Prosthecobacter dejongeii: one gene and its partner. The protein of the gene in region 2 interacts with the protein of the main gene of each other region in a pairwise test. Links are inferred from orthologs where the notes say so. Each region holds a gene or a part of one and is shown on either strand. Other genes may lie near its edges. The genes, in order: HNQ64_RS15200 and HNQ64_RS10055.

Region 1 (11,286 bases), on a different replicon or contig from region 2:
GGGGCCCTCATCGCCACCTGTGTGCCTGACCCAGAAATGCCCGAGGGCGAACGCGGTCTGCAACTGGGCATCATGCCCAATACCTATGGCCGCCTGCTGCCAGGGTATGCAGTAAAGACCAGCGTAGAAGGGCTGGAGATCTCCATGCTGACGCCCAAGAATCCTGGCCCGGTGGTCCTCCCTGGCATCAAGATGGATGAGCGGGGCTTCTTGCTGCCAGTGCTCTAAAACGGTGAGTGGCAGGTGTAATGATTCTCACCTGCCACTTTCTTGGATTTTAAGCTACGCGGCTGATGAAGTTGGTATGCGTGTCACTGAAGGCAGGCTCCTCGCCAGCATCGCCTAGAGGCTGGGTTTCACCCCCATCCTCAGGAGTGGGATTCAGCAGGGAATCGAGTAAAAGCTGGCTATCCTCCAGGAAGGTCTCGGCCGTGCGTTTCAGGAAGTCACCCTCCTCCGCCCGCGTGTGCAGAATGACCAGTGTGCAGTCGCCGCGAAAGCAGACCAGTGCATGACAGACATCGTAGCCAAACCAAAAGGTCTCCGTATTGCGATCTCCGCCACTGGAAAAGTGGTCTCGCCCATCATGCACGGTCTGCAGCAGACGCTCGGCACGGAATTCCTCATAGGGCAGGAGATTTAGCAGAATCTGTCGCCGCCAGCCCAGCAGCAGGCCATTGACCGCACCTGCATGTTTGAGGCGCTCCAGAGCGGAACGCAGGGAAGGGGTAATGTTTGCAGCCATGGTTTAAGCCTCCTGGGTGGTAAGACGGGTGAGAGAATCGAAAAGCAGAGTTTTTTTGCCGATGAGGGAACCTGCCCCTGGATCATTGGGACTCGTGCCTTCGCCAAAGTAGGCGTAGCTCACGGTCAGGTCCTCTTCCTGGAGGGTGCCTGTCCAGGCATGGCCCAGGTTCAGGGCTTCACCAATCTTGGAAGCGAAATGCCGGAGACCTTGAAAGTCGGCAGCAAAGGCGTCCACCAGTTCCTGGTCGGCGGAGCTTTCGACAAGACCGTCTTTAAGGGTGAAGAGAGTCAGGGGCGGGGGGTGGGCTGCGCTCATACCTCTTCTTCGTGTCAAAAAGCTGTTTCGATGGCAAGCCTAGACCGCTGAGAGCAAAATATTTTTCCGCCAGCGCTGTTGCACGTTGCATGGTTGCCTCGTGCTGGAGGGATGGGGGTGTCCGTATTTTTGGTTAGTCGGGATCAGGGGAAGATAAAAACAGAGAGGTGCAGCGGATGCCTACCTTGATGAGACAGGTTCTTCCTTGAGCCTGGGGCAGTCTCCGCTATATCATGGGTATGGTCGCTGTCGCCACCCCCACCCTGGTTTCTGAAATCCTCCGCCTCAAGAAGGAGCGGAATGCTGTCATTCTGGCTCACAACTATCAGTCCAAAGAGATTCAGGAGATCGCCGATTTTGTCGGGGACTCCCTCGGGCTGGCCTACCACGCGAAGGAGACGGATGCGGATGTGATCGCCTTTTGCGGGGTGCATTTCATGGCGGAGACGGCGAAGATCGTGAACCCGACGAAGACTGTGATCCTGCCGGATGCGGATGCCGGCTGCTCGCTGGAGCAAAGCTGTCCTGGGCCGCAGTTGGAGGCTTTCTTGAAAGCGAATGCGGAGAAGAACTATTACGTCATCGCTTACATCAATTGCAGCGCGCATGTGAAAGCGTTGAGCGACTGCATCTGCACCAGCGGCAATGCGGTGAAAATCGTCAATGCCGCGCCGCAGGATCGCCCGATCCTATTCGTGCCGGACCAAAACCTGGGTAGCTGGGTGATGGAGCAGACGGGCCGTAAGATGGACCTCTGGAAAGGGGCCTGCTACGTGCATGTGGAGTTTACCCGCGACAGCATCCAGGCGATCAAGGACGAGTATCCAGACGCCGCCGTGGTGGCGCACCCGGAGTGCACGTATGCGGTGCGCGTGCTGGCGGATGTCGTTTGCTCGACCGAAAAGATGGTGCACTACTGCCAGGCCAGCGAGGCCAGCACCTTTATCATCGTGACGGAAAGCGGCATGCTGCATCGCCTAGAGCGCGAGGTGCCAGGCAAACGTTTCATCCCCGGTCCCACCGGCCACTGTGCCTGTGCGGACTGCCGCTATATGAAAATGAATACGCTGCAAAAGCTGCACGACTCCCTGCGTGATCTCACCCCCCAGGTGAACATGCCTGAGGACATCCGTGCACGAGCGGAGAAGCCGATTTTGCGCATGCTGGAACTCAGCCGGTGATTTTTTGTTGGTAGCCTGAGGTTAGGGGCACGTGGTTAGGCGGGTGGTTGCGATTATTCCTCGCGACCTACGTGCTGTAGCCGCGTATTCTCCCCTCATGAATCCCGATCATCGCCGGAATCTCTGCGTCATTCTCAATCGTGAATCTGGCACCCTTTGCACCCTGGGGCCGGATGTGGTGGAGGCAGGGCTGAAGGAGGTCTTTGAAGAACTGGGCTGCACGGTAGAGATCCAGCAGGTGCCTGGGAAAGAGGTGCGCAAGGCTCTGGAAAATGCCCGCGATGGCGGGGCAGATGCCGTGATCGTAGGTGGTGGCGATGGCACCGTGGCCACAGCGGCGACGGTCTTTGCCGGGCATGACAAGCCCCTGGGCATCCTACCCCTGGGCACCTTCAATCTGGCTGCGCGGGATGTGGGCATGCCGCTGGACTGGAAGGAGGCTGCCCGTGCGCTGGTGACCGCCCCAGAAGGCAAGATGGACCTGCTGGATGTGGCGGGAAATCTCTACATGTGCGTGGTGGTGCTGGGTTTTTATCCGGCCCTGGTCATGGGCAGGCCTGAGTATCATGGGAGCTGGATTGTGAAATCTTGCCGGACGATGTGGGATGCCCTTCGCAGCGCGGCCACGTATCCGCCATTGCATCTTTGCCTTCAGGAAGGTGACCGCATCGAGCGCCACCGCACCCGCATCGCCCTGCTGGCCAATAACGACTACGAGGACATCTTCGGCATCATCCCCAAACGCCGCAGTCTGGATGCCGGTTACTTCACGGTTTACATCTCGAAGCACCAGACCCGCTTTGGCCTCCTGCGTTCCTTCATTGCCTGGGTCATGGGCCGCTGGAAAGAGGACCGCGAAATCGTGGTCATGCATGCCACTGATCTCGAGATCCGAGTGACTCGGAAACGCCGCATCCCGGTGATGATGGATGGGGAGCTGGAGAAACTGCCCGTGCCCCTGCGGGTGAAATTGGTGCCGAAAGCGTTGCTGGTCATCGCCCCACGTTTGGCTGAAGAGGTGGAATCTGAACCCGCCTCCTAATCATGCGTCTGGTCCACATTTCGGATCTCCACTTCGGGGCCGTGAGCCCTGATCTACCGGCCTTTCTCCGTGAGGCCATTTTGAAGGCAAACCCGGAGCTGCTTATCGTGAGCGGGGATCTCACTCAGCGCGGACGCGCGCGCGAGTTCGAGGAAGCACGGGTTTTTCTGGACTCCATTGCCATCCCGCAACTCGTGGTGCCGGGGAACCACGACGTGCCACGCTGGTGGGTGGTGTGGGAGCGCTTTCGCCGCCCCTGGCGGCATTTCCGCCGACTGGTGCAGGAAGACCTGGAGCCTGTGTGGAGCCGCCCGGGGCTGTTTGTCATGGGCACCAATTCAGCGCGCACCGCAGGCTGGCACCTGGACTGGTCGCGCGGGCGGCTGTCGCATCATCAGATGGCGCGCATGGTGAAGCTGGGGCAGGCGGTGGATGAAGATTCCCTGCGGGTGCTGGTGGTGCACCATCCCCCCGCAGCGCCTCCACAGGGCACACGGCGGCATCTCATCGGGCGGCAGCGCGAGTTTTCCCAATCGGTGAACCTTGCCGGGGTGGACCTTGTGCTGGCGGGACATTTCCACATCAGCTATGCACAGACACTGCGGCTCAGTGGGGGCAGTGCCGCACGGAATTGTGTGCTGTCGGCAGTGTCCACGGCCATCTCGCATCGCTTGAAGGGCGAGCCTAACGGATTCCACGTCATCGAGGGCGATGCCCGCAAGCTCAGCATCCAGGCCTGGACCTGGGACGGGATGGCATACAAGCCGGGCAGGCTGTGGCGTTTTCAGCGTGGAGAAGGAAAGCGGGACTGGCAGGAGGTGTGATGGATATCCACGCTGTTTTGTGGGTCACAGGGTTGCTCGTTCTGCCTACCTTCCGCGCCGCAGGCCTTCCACCAGTTTTTCTCCAGCCGCCCGCAGCGTCTCCTCTTTTTTGGCGAAGTGGAAGCGGATGAAACGATGCTCAGGCTCGCGGTAAAAGCTGGACCCCGGCACGCCCGTCACGCCCACCTCCTGGGTCATCCAGGCGGCGGCCTCTGTATCCGTGGCAAAGCCCAGCGGGCTGATGTCCAGCAGCGTGTAGTAGGCCCCTTGGGGCTCGGAAAAGGACAGCCCGGTCTGGCGCATGTAGCCCAGGAAGACATCCCGTTTCGCATCATAGTCGCGTTGCAGTTCCTCGTAGTAACTCGCGGGGAAATCCAGAGCTGTAACCGCCGCCTCTTGCAATGGTGCAGCAGCACCCACCGTAAGGAAGTCATGCACCTTCTTCGCCCGTGAAATCAGGTTTTCCGGGGCGATCACATGGCCCAGTCGCCAGCCCGTGATGGAGTAAGTTTTTGACAGGGAGCCACAGCTCAGCGTGCGCTCCCACATGCCCGGCAGCGTGGCAAAGTAGGTGTGCTGGTGCGGGGCATACACGATGTGCTCATACACCTCATCCATCAGCACAAAGGCATCGAACTCCTCCGCCAGTCCGGCGATGAACAGCAGCTCCTCACGTGTGAAAACCTTGCCGCAGGGGTTGGAGGGATTGCAGATAACGATGGCCTTAGCCCCATCGGCAAAAGCTTGGCGCAGCTCCGTGCGGTCGAATTCAAAGTTAGGCGCATGGAGTGTGATGTGTACTGGGATGGCTCCGGAAAGGATGGCATCGGCAGCGTAGTTCTCGTAGAAGGGGGAGAAGACGATCACCTTGTCGCCCGGGTCGCAGGCCGTCATCATGGCCACCATCATCGCCTCTGTGCTGCCGCAGGTCACCACCAGGTGCCGGTCCGCATCCAGATCCAGCCCTGTATATTGCGAATGCTTGCGAGCCAGCGCCTGGCGGAAACGGGGAGCCCCCCACGTGACCGCATACTGATGATGCGGTCCGCGAATGGCCACGGCGAGGGCTTCGATGAGTTCCGCCGACGGATCAAAGTCTGGAAACCCCTGGGCCAGATTGATGGACCCATGACGGTTCGAAAGACGCGTCATCTCCCGGATGACGGATTCAGTAAAGACTTCGAGGCGGCGTGCTGGCTGAGGCATGAGCCCGCGATGCTAGAGGGGCCGGGCGGGCGGTCAACGGAGTGATTTGTGTGCAGCTCGCATTCTTTGGTAGTGAGATCTCCGTAGATAGATTTTTACAGCCGTCCAATATGAATCTGGTCTCTCGGATCCAGGGCGATCCCAAACCTCTCGCATGGAGTCCCACCTTATATGATCTAGGCCGAGACGCAGCAGCCCATAGTCAGCTTGATCCACAGGATGAAACCTTCGTGCATTTGCGTGGATTATGATCTGATTGCGAAAAAAATGTGCTTCATTAATACTGTTTGTCGCAGTCAATGCCCATATGGCGGTTCCGACCAAGGGCTGATCTGGATGACGTCGAATGAAGTCTTTTAAATGAGCAACTAGTGCGCTGATTTCTTCTGAAGTTAGATTCGTTTCCTGTAGCTCATCTTGCCACTCATCAAGCACTTGAGGTGAATACTCCTGTGAACCATTGAGTTTAAAAATAGCTTGTCTAGCTGTCAGCAACACTTCATTCAGATCATTGTCTGGTGTGTTAGAATCAATCTCGGAGATTAAGTGTTGGATGAGGGGTGACATGGGAGGCGAATTGAGCGTAAGAATTTGGATCCTTTATCTCATTTTGTTTTGTCCGTCATCTGGTGCTTAATGAGGTACCATGCCACGCCCGCCTACACCCGCCATTTTGAGTGCGGTCATGGCCTTTGGGCTGTGGGGGATCATCCCGGTTTATTGGAAATGGGTGGGGCACATCGGGTCGGACATTGCGGTGGCTCAGCGGGTGGTGTGGACGCTGGCGCTGACGGTGCCTCTACTGCTGCTGTTCGGTGAAGCTCGGGCTTGGCTGAGGGATCTGCGGCGCGGGGACATCCTGCGCACGCATGCGCTGGCAGCGGTGCTGCTGGGGATCAACTGGGGCACCTTTGTCTGGGCCGCGCAGCATGGGCATCTGGTAGAATGCAGCCTGGGTTACTTTTTGAATCCGCTGCTGAATGTGCTGATCGGTTGTGTGCTCTTGGGGGAGACGCTTTCTCGTCGGCAAAAGATCAGCATCGGCCTCGCCGCTGGCGGAGTATTGCTGCAAATGATTGCAGTCGGGAGGCCGCCGTGGATTGCCCTCGTGCTGGCCTTCAGCTTTGGTTTTTACGGGCTGGTACGGCGGAAGTCCGCGCAGGGGGCCTTGGCGGGGCTAGCCACGGAATCTCTGGTGGCCCTGCCAGTGGCGGGTGGTTTTTTGCTCTGGGCTTCGGCTCAGGGTCGGGCGATTTTTGGCAGTGGCAGTGAGCTGGATTTGGCCCTGGTGATGGGCCTCGGAGTAGTCACCACGGTGCCCTTGCTGGGCTTTGCTCATGCGGCCAGAAAATTGCCATTTAGTTTGTTAGGCCTGCTGCAATTCCTGGCTCCCACAGGTCAATTTCTTTTGGGCGTGCTGGCCTATGGCGAGCCGCTGAGCCCGCTGTCCCTGGTGGCCTTCGCGCTCATCTGGAGTGCGGTTGCTGTGTTTTGTGTGGACCAGCTTTCCAAAAAACAGGAGACGACTTAGACAGCTCCCGGCTTCAGCCAGTAGAGCACGCTCATGCGCACGGCGATGCCGTTTTCCACCTGCTGATTGATGAGGCTCTTCTCGTAGTTCATGCCCCTGTCCGTGATCTCCACGCCGCGATTGACGGGGCCGGGATGCATGAGCCAGAGGCCGCGCTCTTTGAGGATCTCCACGCGGGCATCGGTGAGGCCGTAGTTCTTGTGATACTCGGCAGCGCTGGGGAAGAAGGGTTCGTCCATGCGCTCGCTCTGCACGCGCAGGAGGTAAACAACGTCCGGTTTCCAATCTAGCGCATCGGTCCAGTTGCCAAAGAGTTTCACGTCCTCAGGAGTCTCGCGCGGCATGATGGACCCGGGGGCGAGGTAGGCGACGTGCATACCCAGGCGGCGGAAGATGAGGCTGGTGCTGCGGGCCACGCGGCTGTGCTGGATGTCCCCGACGATGAGGGCACGGGCACCGCGCAGGTCCTTGAATTTTTCACGCAGGGTGAAGGCATCCAGCAGGGCCTGGGTGGGGTGGGCATGCCAGCCATCGCCGGCATTGATGACGCTGGCGCGGGTGTTTTTGGCGATGAGGCTGGGGATGCCGGACTGCTTATGCCGCACCACGATGTAGTCCACGCGCATGGATTCCAAGGTCTCCACGGTATCCAGCACGGACTCGCCCTTCACCACGCTGGAGGACTCGATGTCAAAGTGGGTGACATCGGCGGAAAGGCGGTTGGCCGCCACTTCAAAGGAGGATCGGGTGCGGGTGCTGGGCTCATAAAAGAGTGTGAGCACGGTTTGTCCTTTAAGCGTGGGCACCTTCTTGACGCTGCGTTTGAAGAGGTCTTTGAACGGCACCGCATTGGCGAGCACGAACTCGATTTCCTCATTCGTGAGGGAGGCGATGTCGAGGAGGTCTTTGCGCGGGGTGAGGCTCATGCGTTTGTCTTTTGCCAAGGTCTAACAAATACTTCGTCCCAGCCGTCGCCATCAGCGAAGCGCACGCTCACGCGCTCTTCAGCGGGCAGGTCCACACGGATGCCGACGTAGTCGGGCTGGAGGGGGAGTTCGCGCCCAGCGCGGTCCACCAGCACGGCGAACTGCACGCAGCGAGGGCGGCCAAAATCTAGCAACTCCTCCAAAGCGGCGCGGGAAGTGCGGGCGGTGTAAATGACTTCGTCGCAGAGGATGACGACGGCATCGTCCAGATCAAAGCCGAGATCGGAACCTTCCAGCTTTGGCACCACCTTCATGGTCTGCAGGTCATCGCGATACTGCGTGATATCAATCTTACCAAAGTCCACCTCACGGCCACGGGCCCGCAGGCGCTCGGTCAGGGCACGGGCAAAGGGCACCCCCCGGCGATAGACGCCCACCAGGGCAATGCGGGCTTCGTTTTTCCAACGGGCATCAATGGCGGCCGCGATCTCATCCAGGCAACGCGCCACTCCGGCGGCGTCAAGGAGTTGGCGGAGTTTGTCAGGCGGTTGGGTCACGGTTTGAGATGAATGCAGAGTGGCGGGAGCGTCAACGAAATTCCCGAATTTGCCGTTGCCTGTGGCCAGAGATCATTCGTGGGTCAGCAGCACTGCCGCATTGTGGCCACCCATGCCGGAGGCGATTTTGAGCACGCTCTGGGGCTTCGGCGGGAGGTCTAAACACAGGCTGTCAGGGCAGGTGAGGCCGGAAAGGTTCCCCGGCATGGCACGACAGCGGAGGGCCTCGGAAATCAGGGCGATGTCCAGGAGACCACTGGCCCCGAGCGTGTGGCCGGTGAAGGGTTTCAGCAGCAGCAGCGGCGGCGCCTGTGGATAGGTGCTGCGCAGGGCATTCATTTCCGCCTGGGCGTGATTGGCCGTGCCAGTGGCGTGCGGGCAGAGGAGCGCGGGTTTTTCAAAACCTGCGAGCAACTCGGCCAGGGGTGCGCCATCCTCAGGAATGACGAGGGAGTCGTAGGCATCGCTATTGGCGGCATAGCGTTTCACTACCGGGCCTTGACCGCCGAGTTCTAGCGTCAGGGCCACGCCGGCCTCGCCGGGGTGAAAACCGGAGGTGTGGGGAGACAAGGGATCATTGCGGCCACTGGTGGAAAGCAGCCGTGTATCCTGGAAATCACGCAGCAGTTCCGGGTAAAGCGGCAGGTCCACAGCGACGACAAGTGCCCTTTGAGTGAGCCCAGCCTGCAAGGCCATCCAGGCGAACCCGAGGGCGTCCAGCCCGGCGGAGCAACCATTGGAAATCATCTGCCAGGGGCCGCGAATGCCGAGCTCGATGCTGATGGCGGCGGCGATTTCACTGTGCAGGGTATTGCTGGCGCTGAAGCGGCGGGAAGGGCGACGCCAGGCGTGGGAACCAAGCAACTCCCCGGCATTGCCCCGGCTGCTGGCAGCAAAGAGCCAGGCGTTGCGGGTCTCGGCCTCGCTCCAGCCAGCGCGGGCCACGGCCCGGCGGGCCACCTGCACGCCCAGATTGCTGGCCGCCCCGTAACGGCGGCCTTTGAGCACGCTGCGATCTGCGATACGGCCGGCCAGGAGACCCTCTTGCTGGCTCAGGCCGCTGCGGCCTGCCTGCCAAGTGGCCAGGCTGGCATCCAGGGTGTCTCCGAGGGCGCAGGCCGTCTCAGCGGCAGTGATGGCAATGCTGCGGCTCACAGATCAAAAATCTTGCCAGGATTTAGCAGGCACTGGGGATCGAGTGCTCGCTTGATGCTCTTCATCAGCTCGTAGCTGCCATCGCCTAGCTGGCGGCGGACGAAGGCTTTTTTGGCGAGGCCGACGCCATGCTCACCCGTTACGGTACCGCCCAGGCGCAGGGTTTCATTGACGATTTCCTCCAGCGCCGCCTCCACGCGATGCATCTCCTCGTGGTCTCGCTCATTGGTCAGGAAAGTGGGGTGCAGGTTGCCATCGCCGAGGTGGCCGAAGGTGCCCACCTTGAGGTTATGCCGGATGGCGCATTCGCGGATGAAGCCGACCATGTGCGCTAGCTCCGTGCGCGGCACGGTGACGTCTTCCAGGATGGTGGTGGGCATCACGCGGGCCAGGGCGGAGAAGGCATTGCGGCGGGCGGAGGCCAGCTTGGCCCCTTCGGCTTCATCGGCAGCGGCACGGACCTCGCGGGCCCCGTGCTGGCGGGCCAGTTGCATCATTTGTTCGGCCTCTTCCTGCACCACCACAGGGTGACCATCGGTTTCCATCAGCACCAGGGCCTCCACATCGGTAGGTAGGCCGATCTTGGCGTAATCTTCCACGCATTGCACGGTGGTGCGGTCCAGGAACTCCAGCGTGCAGGGGATGATCTTGGCCGCGATGATGGCGCTGATCGTTTCTGCGGCGGACTCCATGCGGTCATAGAGTGCCAGCATGGTCTTGCGGGCGACGGGGCGGGGCAGCAGCTTGATGAGTACCTCGGTGATGATGCCGAGGGTGCCTTCGCTGCCGATGAAAAGATCCTTCATGGAGTAGCCGGCCACATCCTTCACGCACTTGTTGCCCAGCCAAGTCAGTGTGCCATCCGGCAGGACCACCTGGATGCCCATGACATAATCGCGCGTGACACCATACTTTAGGCCGCGCAGGCCGCCGCTGTTTTCCGCCACATTGCCGCCGATGGTGCTGATTTTCATGCTGCCGGGGTCAGGCGGATAAAAGAGACCCACCTTGGCTGCGGCATCATCAATCTCCTTGGTGATGACCCCGCACTGGGCACGCATGGTCAGGTTCTTTTCATCCACTTCCAGAATCTTGTCCATCTGCACCAGACAAACGACGAGGCACTGCGGGGAGGGGACGCTGCCGCCACTGAGGCCCGTGCCAGAACCCCGAGTGACCACGGCGATGTGGGCCTCCCGGGCTAGCTTCACGCAGGCGGCGACTTCTTCGGACGTGCGCGGAAAAACCACAGCCCCGGGGCGGACTTTCAACGCGGCGGTGCCATCAAAGCTGTAAGGCAGGATGTCCTCATCGGCCGTCAGGACACGATCAGGAGATAGCAGGGCGCGGAGAGTGTCCGCGTGGGCTGGGGTGACGGGGTTCACGTTGTCAGTGTGGCGTATCCCAGGGACATGGCAACTGACCAGCCACGGCTTTCTAACAGGGATAGGGAAGGGCAAAGTTCACCGATTTAGGTGGAGATGACTTGCCTAGGTTCAGGCTATTGTATCGTAACCCGATGCTTTGAAGTCTGTCGTCCCTCTTCTTTGCAAGGTTTCATATCTGTCCTTTTGAATGCTACTTTCACAGGTGAAAAGCAGCGGACTATGATTTTAGTCACGCTTTCCCCAACCACGTTTCGAACGTGGTTTTCTGAGATTGATGACCAGAGCGACGACGGTCACCAAACCGATACCGGATACGATGATGATTCCCATAGAATTAAACTGTTGGGAATCAATACGCTTTCGTGCAAAAAGTCTAGTTATCTTTGGAAAGGTTTCGTAACGATATTAGTCTT
Region 2 (11,199 bases):
GGGCGGAATTTCATGAATTGGGTCATGTAGTTGCGCACTTCATCCTTCGTTCCGTTCACAAACCACCAGGGATCCTTATCTTGCACATTGATACCACGGGCAAATTTCTGCATCATTTCCGGGGTGTCTTCAGGATCCAAAGTGAAGGAGATGAAATGCACATTCGGATTATTTTTGTACTCTTCCTGAAGCTTCTTCAGCTTGGCAATAACCCCCGCACAGCCTCGTGGGCAGCGGGTGTAAACCCAGGACACCAGCAGGACTTTTCCCCGCAATTCATCTAGGTGGACCTTTCGGCCATCGCGCTCTGTCAGTTCCAGATCCCGCTCCAAGCGACCTAGGATGGCCGGGCGATTTTTATCTTCGCTCTTGGCCTGCTGCTGCATGGCGATGAGGTAATTGTAGAAAACCACCACGCCAAGTACCGCAATGATGATCGGAATCCAGATGGCCCACGGGGTGAGGGAAGGTTTGGAGGGAGAAAGGGGCTGGGACATAGTGAAAAATCAAATAGGTAGGGCTTTGCGGCAGAGGTCCTCATCAAGCTCGCTTCCAGGCGATGGCAGAGATGAAAAGGATGCCGGGCAGATACATCAAGGTGCAAAAGAAAAGCTTACGGGCAGACGCGCGTTCGGGATTCTTTTGGAAATCCACCGCCAGTTTGCACAGCCAACCTGCCAGGGCCAGAGCTAGCGGCAGGAAAAGCCAGGTGACGACCAGGCCCTGCTGCACCGGATAAAACATCAGCAGAAGCGTGGCGATGGAGTAAGCCAAGGCATGTTTGGAGGTACGCACCCCTGCTTCATCATCATTGGCCAGCATGACAAATCCCCCACGGCGGTATTCATCACGATACATCCAGTTGATGGCCAGGAAGTGAGGGAGCTGCCAAAGGAAGAGTAAAGAGAAAAGGTAAATGGCCCCGGGCTCCCACAAAAGCTCCCAGCGCACGTAGGCGGCTTCGTGAGGCAATTGACCCGCCGCACCTGCCCAGCCGATCAATGGAGGCAGTGCCCCTGAAACCGCACCCACAAGCGTGTTGGTAGGCGATTGTTTTTTCAGAGGAGTGTAAATAAAGAGGTAGGTGAAGAGCGTCAGCGCCGTGAGCGCCGCAGCTTCAAAGTTCACTTTGGCGACAAGGTGAATGAGAGCGAAAGAACTCAGCAGCCAGCCGATGCCGAATGCGGCACTGGGACTGATGCGGCCTGAGGGCAGGGGACGATCTGCCGTGCGCAGCATGCGCGAATCAGGCTCGATCTCCATGAGCTGGTTAAACACGGCGGCTCCGAAGGCGGCCAAGCTGCTGCCTAAAATAGTGTGGAAAAGCAGCCATCCATCCAAGTTTGTGCCTACCCGCAGCCAAAAGCCCACGAAAGTGGTGACGATAACCAAAGCACTCAGCCGGAACTTGGTGAGCACGAGCAAGTCATTCATGCTCCAGGTTTTGGAGGCAGTCTCGGGGGAGGGGCTAGCGCTTTCAGACATTGGGGTGACAACTTAACGCGCTGGTGACGATTCGCCAGAAACACTGACAACCTTTCCTGTGGAACCCAGCAGCCAGAGAAACAACGCACTGACCAGCAACGAGGACAGACCGATGTGCAGCACCTGAGCGATGCCCACAATACCGATATGGGCCAAGACAACCCCCAGCATCATTTGACTGAAGATCAGGCCAAAAACACTCCATTCCAACCAACCCACGCGTGTCAGGTGACGCCGACTGAGATGTAGAAAGGCAGCCCCTGCAAAGAGAATGAGCCAGGAGAAACTGCGGTGGAGGAGATAGACCCAGCTCTGCTCCAGCTCTGTTACCCATTCGCTACGCGGATGTCCAGCATGAGTCTGAGCCAACATATCCGTTAATTGGCGAACTTGGGAGCCCAGAACGCCTTCAATGGCGATGAGACCGAACAGAATCCAAGCGATCCAGCGTAAACCGTTGTGGACGTGTTGTTTCCAAGAAAGTTTCCACGGCTGATCATTGGCACTCCAGGCTGTATAGACCAGGACACATTGCAATAGAATAGCTAAAGCCATGTGCACCGTGATGGTGCCAGGTTTCAGGGCGCTGAAGACCACTTTGGCCCCGAGCCAAGCATTGATCCCCACCAACAAAGCTGAAGCTATCGCAGCAAGGAAAACACGAGTCCGCCCTTTGCGGTATTCACCAAACGCGGCGATGAATAGAGCGATTGTGGCAATACCGACAGGGATGCTGGTGAGGCGGTTAAAGTATTCGATCCAGGTCGCCGTAGCATCGAACTCCGCTTTGATCGTTTCAGGCGTGATCGTCGCGGGATCGCGTCCATGCGCGGCGGCCTTGGCGCGGAATTTCTCGATCTTCAGTTGGCTGAAATCAATGTCCTCCGCGCTCGTTGGTGGGACCCAGCAACCATAGCATTTTGGCCAATCCGGGCAACCTAGCCCTGAACCTGTGGCCCGCACCACAGCGCCGACAAAGATCAACACTTCGACAGTGATGAAAGCGATGAGGGCGAGTTTTTGAAAGCGGGTCCAGATCATGGTCAATGGAAGTTAGTCAAAAAAATGTCCCGCTCCCTGATCAGAAGCGGGACATTCCCGAAAAAAACTGAACAGGGATGCGTCGAGTTACTTAGCTGCGGTCACAGGTGCAGTGGCTGCTGCAGACTTCGCTGCGGCACTTGCGGACTGCTCCTTGGCCCACTCATCATATTCTTTGCCATCCATGACTTCCAGCACAGCTCGCATCTGGGCATGACCTGGGCCGCAAAGCTGACCACAGATAATATCCCAAGTGCCTGTCTTCACCGGCTTGAACCACATATGAGCTTTCACGCCTGGTATAGCATCCTGGGCGGAACGCATTGGCACGAGAGCCAGATTATGAATCACATCTTTGCTGCTGACGTCCACAATGACTGGGCGGCCGACAGGGAGTTTCATGGTGCTAGGGCTGACAAAGTCATCCTTACCATTCGGGTCCATGAGATCACGGCCAGTCACGTTTGACGGGGTGATTCCCTTCATGCTCCAGGTGCTCAGCATCATGTCATTGCCAGGATACTGGAAGTTCCAGAGGAATTTCTCGCCAAGGGCGCGGATTTTGATGGTGTCTGGGCTGGTCGGGAAGTCATCAGCTTGGCGGGACCACAGAGGAAAGGCGAAACCCAAGAGAAGGATGGCTTCCACCACGACCACGCCGATTTCGATGTGGGTGGAGGCATGGCCGCGAACGCCGTGGTAATCCGCAGAGGGATTTTTCGACTTACGGAAACGCGTGAAGGCGATCGTGAGGAAGATGGACCAGCCGATGAACAGGGCCAGCATGAACCAATGGACGAAGCCGAGCATGTGATCCACAAGACCGCCGTGCTCAGAGGCGTTTTGAGTGATGCCGATCCAGGTATTGATGTCAGAGACGCTCATGAGAGATTACGAGAGAAAATTAAAGCTGCGCGTCAGCGGAGAGACGGTTTTGTTTACGGACAAAGTTAATGAAGATCAAACCCACGGCACCCATACCGAGGGCAAGGAAACCCAACATCACCAGAACGGCTAAATCCTGAGCCTGAGCCATCACACTGCCCGGATCTGGGCGGCAGGTGGCGCAGGCAAGCTGGAAAAAGAAAGCGCTCATGGTGGAAGCAAGGTGAGAGGATTCAGACAATGATGGTGCGGCTCTTTTTCACCACATACCAGATGCCATAGGCCGTCATGACAAGACTGAGCCAACCAGCGAAAGCACCCAGGCCAGTCACCCCCAAAGAAGCCGCCTGCTCTGGGAGCATGCGAGTCCACAGCCAAAAACCCAGGTCACCGAGAATGGCGAAAAAGAGAAAGACAATGTGGAAGTGCTTGAGGGACATAACCAGTGAAGGGGGAGATCAGTTGTTGCTGTCGTAGAATCCACTGAACACGAGTGGATCACTGGCAGAGAATACGAACAGAAAGAACAACGCGATGGCGAAGGCTCCTGTGAAAGCCAAGATTTTGTAAATCAGGGGGCTTTCATGATTCAAGTGCATGAAGATCAGCGCGACAAGACCTGCCTTGAAAGCAGCCAGGATCATGCCCGCCAGAATGTTCATGCTGTGGGTGGGCAATTCCACATAGGAAAGACCCACTGTAGCGGCGGTGAGGAATGCAAGGGCTCCTCCGACGATGAGGATCTTCTTGATCGACTTGTGGATTTCTTCAGGACTGTCGGCCATAAAACTTGAGAGGGAAAAGGTGAAGAGGAGAGCTGGCGATTACAGGAGATAAAGAAGTGGGAACAGGAAGATCCACACCAAGTCCACAAAGTGCCAGAACAGGCCACCGACTTCCACGCGGTTCGCAAGGCGCTCAGGGTCGTTGCGAAGCATTTTGCCGTCAAACAAGAGGAAGTAGGTGAGCACCAGTGCACCGGCCACCACGTGAAGGCCGTGCAGGCCTGTGAGGGTGAAGTAGATAGCGTAGTAGGTGTTCAGTTTCGGTGTGTAGTTGGAGTAGAAAGCGATGTCTTTCTTTTCCAGCACCACTTTTGGTCCGTGGGCGGCGTGCGCGTCGTGGGATTCACCGTGTTCAGCTTTAGCCTCAGCTGCATGACCGTCTCCATGGGCACCTTCAGCAGGAGGTGTGGCAGAATGAATGTGCAGGTAAAAAGCTTCTTTCTGGTGCGTGGCACTCTTTTGAGGATCGCGGTTCGGGTAGTGTTCCTTGAATTCAGCCTGCGCTTCGTCGCGTTTGGCAATGAAGGCCTTCTTCCAACCTTCACCGAGATACTGGCTGTTCCAGGCCAGGGACTTCTCAGCGTCGGGTACGGAGCGAGTATCCACGCCGTCCACGGTAAGAGTCATCTTGTCGTCAATCAACTTGCCCTTGGCGGTGGTGCCGTCAGCGAAAGTGATGGCGTCAGAGGAGTAACCGAGAAGCTTGGAGGGCTTGACCTTGAACTTCACGGGCTGGCTAGCGATGATCTTGACCGTCGTGTCAGGGACAATGTTCAGCTCGCGAGCTTTGTCGGCTTTGCCTTGATCACGCAGTTCCTGACGGCGCTTTTCGAGGGTTTCTTTAGCGGCAGCGACAGTCTTTTTCTGGAAGGCTTTGAAAGCGGAAGCTTCCAACGAGAACTCCTCGCCAGAATCAAGTTTAAAGGAAGGCAGTTCGCCGTCCACGAAAGGCACGACGTAGCCAGCAGGATCAGCGTTAACAGCCTTGTTTTCACCCGTGATGGTGAGAGTGAATTCCTTGGCTTCGCCAAACTTGATTTCATAACCCTCGTCCAAGTGACCGGTAAGGAAGGTGCCATCCGTCAGTTTAACAGCGTAGTGATTGAATTTGGAGTTGTATTCAAAACCCTTAATGACCATGAATGCCATGGCGCAAAGGATTGTGATGGCCAGATACATCTTGAATTTGCCGATGTTTCGCAGCTTCAAGTTAGCCCAAGCGAGCAAGACCGTCACGGAGGAAAAGATCAGCACCAAGGTGTTGATGAATCCCATTGTAACGTTCAGCTCATGCACGGGCCAGTGGTAGTCAGCCCCCACACGCAGGAAGATGTAGGAAGAGAAAAGGCCGCCGAAAAGCATCACCTCAGAAGCGAGGAAGAGCCAAATGCCGACTTTGGCATTGTAGAGGCCCGTGTCGGGACGGGCGGTTACGGTATAGGGGATGTCCATTGCGAAGGGAATTGCTCAGGGTTCAGTTCTCAGGTCTGGGCTCGGATCAATGATGAGCAACCGGGGCAGAGGTGGAGGCAGGAGCGGTGGCAGCTTTGCCGGGCTCGCTTTCCCACTGGGGAAGGTAATCCTGGGTGCAGCCAGGAACGCTGTATTCGTAAGGGCCACGAGTGACGATCGGCTCAAATGTGAAGTTACCGTGTGGAGGTGGCGTTGGAGTCGCCCACTCAAGGGTGGTGCAATGCCAGGGGTTGTCGCTATTGGCTTTCTTGCCAGCTTTGATGCTGAGGAAGACGTTCAGGATGAAAGGCACCTGGCCCAGGGCGAGGATGGTTGCGCCAACGGTCATCAGCACGTTAAGACCGAGAAGATTGTTGGGGACGTCCATGCCGAAGATGCTGAAGAAGTCCGAGGTCAGCTTGGTCACCCAGTTGGATGCGCTGCTGGTCTGCTCGAAATACTTACCACCGTCATACCAGCGGCGGTGGAAGCCACCCATGCCCTGAATGAACATCGGAGCGAAGATCAAGTTCATGCCGACGAGGGAAGGCCAGAAATGCAGCTTGCCCAGGAAGTCACTCATGATGCGACTAGTGATCTTCGGATACCAATGATACACACCGGCGAAGAGGGCAAAAATGGTGCCTGGAGCCACAACATAGTGGAAGTGACCGATCACGTAGTAAGTATCGTGTAGAGCCAAGTCAATGAAGGTGAAAGCGAGCGGCAGACCAGTCAGACCACCGATACCGAACATGGGCAAGAAGGCAGATGCGAACAACATCTGTGGAGTGAACCGGATGGATCCGCCCCAGAGAGAGATCATCAGTCCGGTCAGAAGGATCACCGACGGCACGGAAATCAGCACGGTAGTGATCTGGAAGTAGGTGGACATCATGGTGCCCATGCCTGTCAGATACATGTGGTGAGCCCAAACCAAGAAGCTGAGGAAGCCGAGGGTCATAGCCGCATAGACCATGGACTTGTATCCCCAAAGCGGACGACGGGTATTTGCCGGGATGACTTCCGACAGGATAGCGAAGGCAGGGAGGATCAAAACGTACACTTCTGGGTGAGCCAGGAACCAGAAAAGGTGCTGGTAAAGCAGCGGGCTACCACCACCGGAGATGTCGAGGTGCTGACCACCTTCCATCAGACCGGTCGGAAGGAAGAAGCTGGAACCAAAGACACGGTCCACAAGCTGGAGAAGAGCGGCCACTTCCAGAGGAGGGAAGGCCAGAAGGAGGAGGAAGCTGGTGACAAACATGGCCCAGCAGAAGAACGGCATCCGCATCCAGCTCATGCCTTTGGCACGAAGGTTGATCACGGTAGTGATGACGTTCACAGACCCCAGAAGAGAGGCCGAGATGTTAAACACCATGGCGGTGAGCCACCAAGTGTGACCGTGTGCCCAAACGTTCGTGACGGCTAGCGTGGTGGTGGAAGCGAGTGGGGAATACATGGTCCAACCTGTTTGAACCGGACCTGTGCCAACGAAGAAGCTGTAAATCATCAGGACGCCGCTGACGAAGAAGAGCCAGAAGCTCCACATGTTGAGTTTCGGAAAGGCCATATCAATCGTGCCAATCTGAAGCGGCATGACGAAATTGACGAAACCTGCGAAACCGAGAGGCACGATGCCGAGGAACACCATGATGGTACCGTGCATGGCCCCAAGCATGTTGTACAGTTCACCATTGACGATACCGCCAGGTGCCCAGCGACCAATAGTTTCATGGAAGAGGGGGCCTAGGACAGGGAGGCTCTCCACAAACAGCAATCCTGGAACAGGCTGGCCTGGGAAGGCAATGCTCCAGCGCATGAGCAACATGAGGAAGAACCCCAGAAGCAGGAAAAGCAAACCACTGAGTGCGTACTGAATGCCGATGACCTTGTGGTCACAGGAGAAGATATACTTGCCGAAGAATCCCGGCTCGTGGTGGTCATGCGCATGATCGGCTCCGTGGGAGTGATCGTGGGTGGTGGCGGCGGCGCTCATAAGATGATTGAAAAAGGAACCTGAAAGCTACGTGGCAGAAATGTGGAAAGACGTGGCCTAAGCGACGAAAAAATGAGGAGTATGATTGGCCTGGGAATCCCTGATTTCTAGAGGCAAAGAACGATGGTTCAGCACTGGCTGGACCATCGTCGGGGACACAAGATTTTGTCCAACTGGCCACACCGAGACTGAGGCTGCCTGGGGCGCCTTGCCTTCAACGGAATGCCATTTGCAGAACATGAAAATAAATCTTCGATTACTTAGCGGCAGGGGCTGTGGCGCCCGGGCCTGCTGGGATGTCTCCAGGGACGTTTTTATCTTTGAAAGCTTCAAGATCAGCCATGGTCCACTGAGTGGCGCGTTTTTCTTCAGCGCGAACTTTTTCAACCATTTCTTTGGTGATCATCGGAGCTTCATTGCCCCAAGAGTTACGAATGTAAGTCAACACATTGGCGAGGTCAGTCGCGGACATCCCCGCACCGAAGGCCTGCATACCGCCAGGGAAGTTGTAGTTCTGTCCTTTCACCGTAACCTGGCCGACAAGACCGTGCTGCACGACACGAATCAGACGCTCCGTGCCACCCAAGACCCATTCGGAACCTGCAAGGGGCGGATACTGGCCAGCAAGACCTGCACCGTTACCTTGATGGCAACCACCACAGACGGCGTAACCATTGGCGCCTTTTTTCATGGCAGTCTGGAAAGGATCGGCAGCAGCCACATCACCACCAGCACCACCGCGTGGGTCGGAGGATTTGGAAGCGGTGAATGGGTTGCTGACATCAAAACTATAACCGCCGGTCATCGGGCCAAGTTGGCCACCGGCGATGATGGCGACGATCATGAACAGGAAGATCACCCACATCGGCGCGGGTTCTGTGCCTGGGGCGAGATCGGCCTTTTCACGCTTCACGGCGGCGTGAAGACGGTCGAGATCGTTGCTGTCGGGATTGGGGAAGGAGGAAGGAGCGCTCATAGGCGGGGGTCGCGAGTGTTCCGAAAATTATTTCTTGGCAGCAGCAGCAGGGGCTGCAGCGACAGCGGCGGATTCACCAGGAACAGGGTAATCTTTCTTGAGAGAGAGGAGGTAATCCACCAGAGCTTCGGCTTCTGGTGTTGGAATCACTTCGTAGCCTTCTTTCACAGCAAATTTCTTCGGCAGTTTCAGCGCTTTGTTCGAAGGCTGCCCCTGTGCGAGACGCTCTGTGTAAAGGTGAGCGAAGGAAGGCATGTTGGACCAGTCGTGAAGGGACTTGGGAGCAAACAACATCTGGTGGATCTGGCTTCGCTCAGGAGCACGCCAGCCGTAGTTTGCGAGATCTGGACCGCTGCGCTGGACACCGAGGAAAGCGAAGGGCTCACCCAGATAGTCACGAAGGTTGTTGGAGCGAACCGCCGCAGCCGGGCGGGCTTCCTGGTCCTGTCCCCAGCCTTTGCGCCAGCCATCGAGAGCGAGCTGTGTGGGGCGGATCATCTGCGTGTGACACTGGACGCAACCTTCACGAGCATAGACCAACTGGCCTTGACGGTTGATGGGTGCAGGCGGGAACAGACCTTCGACACCGTCGCGATCCTTATCGTAAGCGATTTGAGTGAGGGCCTGATATTTGATTGCCGGGACGACAATCAGGCACAGCCAAGGAAGACCAAAGCTGGCGATGAGGGCGAGAATAAAGGTGCGGAACTGGCTCATGCGTGGGCGGCGTGGGGAAGGGCTTCTTCGTGATCATGCTCAAGCAGCGTCGGGGCAGAGCTGCGGCGGCCAAGACCGGCGACCATGAGCATGAGATGGATCAGGAACCAAACATTGGACCAGGTGATAAGGCCCCAGGCGATAGCGCGAGCGATGATGTAAGGACGAAGGTTCAGCGTGAGCTGCATGAAATCCTGATCCCACATTTCAGGGGAGTTTAGATCCCCACCTTGCTGGGCACCAGCGACTAGACTGGTTACGACGATCGCGCCGATACCATAAACGGAGAACCAGAAGTGGTTGCGGATGAGGCGAACAGAGAGCCATTCACAGCCAGTGAGGCGAGGAACGATGTAATAAATGGCTCCGAAGATGGTCATGCTAAAGAAGCCATAAACTGCGACGATCTGGAAACCATACCAGGCCTGTGTGAACTGGAGAGTAGCACCGGTGGAGAAGTTGGAGATCAGGGCCAAGATGGCACCGCTCACTGGATAGAAAAGGGCTCCGAAGAAGACAAAGCGCAAGGTTGGGCTGGAGGCAACCATGCTGTGCTTGCCCAGGGTGGTGAGGTGATGATTAAGACCGACCACACCGACAGGAATCAAGAGAAGAACTCCCGTAGCAGCGCCGATGGCTGGCATCCAAGCAGGAAGAGGGCCGCCCATGTAATGCTGCATACCTGTCCAACCGCCGAGGACTGCCAGGAGCCAGAACCCAATTTGAGAAAGCTGAGAGCTAGCGATGGGTTGGCCGGTGATTTTAGGGATGAAGTAATAAGCTGCACCGATCGCCACAGGAGCGAAGAACAGCAAGATCATCGTGTGAACGTACCAAGCATTGATACCAGCACCCAGTGCACCTAGACCAGGAAGGCAATGAAGGGCGACGTTGGCAGTGACGAAAATCCAGGGGAACCAGAAACAAGCACCAATGATGTACCAGGTGCTCACCATGAAACCTTCTGGGCGGAAAGCACGGCCAAACATGAATACCATGGGCCAGGCAAAGGCGAGAAAGCTAATTAAAAGCACTGGCCAGATGAAGGACGGCATTTCCAACCACTGCATCGAGGTGCTTTTGCCGAGAAGAATCGCAACGAGACCGATGGTGACAGCGATGTTCCAGAAAATAGCAGCCACATAAAGGACGCTTTTGCCCGTGCGAAGCTCCTGGCCCGAACGACGAGCCATGAGCCAAAGCATGGCACCTAGGCCAGCCTGAACACCCCAACCATAAACAAGAGCATTGATATGGGTAGGTTGAAGGCGGCCGTATTGAAGCACACTGCAAGCGCCGAGGAAATCGGGAGCGAATTGCTTGATGGCAGCAAGGACGCCCAAAATGGTGGAAGCCATCAACCAGAAGGCGCCATTGAGGAAGAGGAAGAGCACCGGGCCTTTCACCGACTTGTCAATCGCCGCGCGGCGAATGTTGTCAGCGAGGGTGTCCGTGGATGCTGGGGAGGTCTGCATAGGTTCCAGGGGCAAGAAAAATCAGTTCGCAGGAGGAGTAACTGCTGGGGCGGCGGGAGCCGGAGCAGCAGGGGCCGGAGCGGCCGCCTGTTTCAGTTGAGTGGGAGAACCAGGGACAACCTGAGTGCTAGCGCCAGCGGGCTTAGCTTTCAGGGTTTCGAGGGTCTTGGCGAAGATAGCGGCTTTTTTCTCAGAATCCTTGAGGCCCATCTTGGTGATGAGTTCGTTTTGGGCCTTGAGAATTTCTTCCTTGTTAGCCAGGCGTTCAGGGGCACGTGGATCTTCAGCACCCTGGGTGGCAAAGGAAGCCTGAATGACGTAAAACAGCACGGCAAAGCTGGCGAATGCGCCAAGCACCCAAAGGAAGGTAGCTCCGGCTTTCGA

Evidence for each region.
Region 1: the proteins of HNQ64_RS10055 (region 2) and HNQ64_RS15200 interact in binary tests that used the Escherichia coli proteins (3 or more experiments, as listed by UniProt). The link is inferred for Prosthecobacter dejongeii from one-to-one orthologs.

The regions. Positions count from the first base shown.
Region 1 is NZ_JACHIF010000006.1:232,480-243,765, forward strand. Bases 3,237-6,194 are described here. They hold HNQ64_RS15200 (pyridoxal phosphate-dependent aminotransferase), read right to left. Parts: upstream 5,317-6,194; coding sequence 4,156-5,316; downstream 3,237-4,155. Other genes in these bases: HNQ64_RS15190 (diacylglycerol/lipid kinase family protein), read left to right, coding at 3,237-3,286; HNQ64_RS15195 (metallophosphoesterase family protein), read left to right, coding at 3,289-4,110; HNQ64_RS15205 (hypothetical protein), read right to left, coding at 5,350-5,883; rarD (EamA family transporter RarD), read left to right, coding at 5,963-6,194. In the rest of the region: HNQ64_RS15170 (MFS transporter), read left to right, coding at 1-228; HNQ64_RS15175 (hypothetical protein), read right to left, coding at 278-745; HNQ64_RS15180 (hypothetical protein), read right to left, coding at 749-1,063; quinolinate synthase NadA, read left to right, coding at 1,303-2,244; more of HNQ64_RS15190, read left to right, coding at 2,342-3,236; more of rarD, read left to right, coding at 6,195-6,847; HNQ64_RS15215 (aspartate carbamoyltransferase catalytic subunit), read right to left, coding at 6,844-7,773; bifunctional pyr operon transcriptional regulator/uracil phosphoribosyltransferase PyrR, read right to left, coding at 7,770-8,330; HNQ64_RS15225 (beta-ketoacyl synthase N-terminal-like domain-containing protein), read right to left, coding at 8,403-9,485; HNQ64_RS15230 (FAD-linked oxidase C-terminal domain-containing protein), read right to left, coding at 9,482-10,870. UniProt on the Escherichia coli protein: Shows aminotransferase activity with methionine and histidine as substrates, and to a lesser extent also with phenylalanine.
Region 2 is NZ_JACHIF010000003.1:514,141-525,339, forward strand. What follows is about bases 5,172-8,042. They hold HNQ64_RS10055 (cytochrome c oxidase subunit I), read right to left. Parts: upstream 7,648-8,042; coding sequence 5,695-7,647; downstream 5,172-5,694. Other genes in these bases: HNQ64_RS23910 (cytochrome c oxidase subunit 3), read right to left, coding at 5,172-5,648; HNQ64_RS10060 (c-type cytochrome), read right to left, coding at 7,904-8,042. Also shown: HNQ64_RS10010 (SCO family protein), read right to left, coding at 1-497; cyoE (heme o synthase), read right to left, coding at 541-1,434; HNQ64_RS10020 (COX15/CtaA family protein), read right to left, coding at 1,498-2,526; HNQ64_RS10025 (cytochrome c oxidase subunit II), read right to left, coding at 2,614-3,411; HNQ64_RS10030 (hypothetical protein), read right to left, coding at 3,431-3,622; HNQ64_RS10035 (hypothetical protein), read right to left, coding at 3,645-3,851; HNQ64_RS10040 (cytochrome C oxidase subunit IV family protein), read right to left, coding at 3,870-4,196; more of HNQ64_RS23910, read right to left, coding at 4,236-5,171; more of HNQ64_RS10060, read right to left, coding at 8,043-8,623; HNQ64_RS10065 (cbb3-type cytochrome c oxidase subunit II), read right to left, coding at 8,651-9,340; HNQ64_RS10070 (cbb3-type cytochrome c oxidase subunit I), read right to left, coding at 9,337-10,815; HNQ64_RS10075 (hypothetical protein), read right to left, coding at 10,837-11,199. UniProt on the Escherichia coli protein: Cytochrome bo(3) ubiquinol oxidase is the terminal enzyme in the aerobic respiratory chain of E.coli that predominates when cells are grown at high aeration.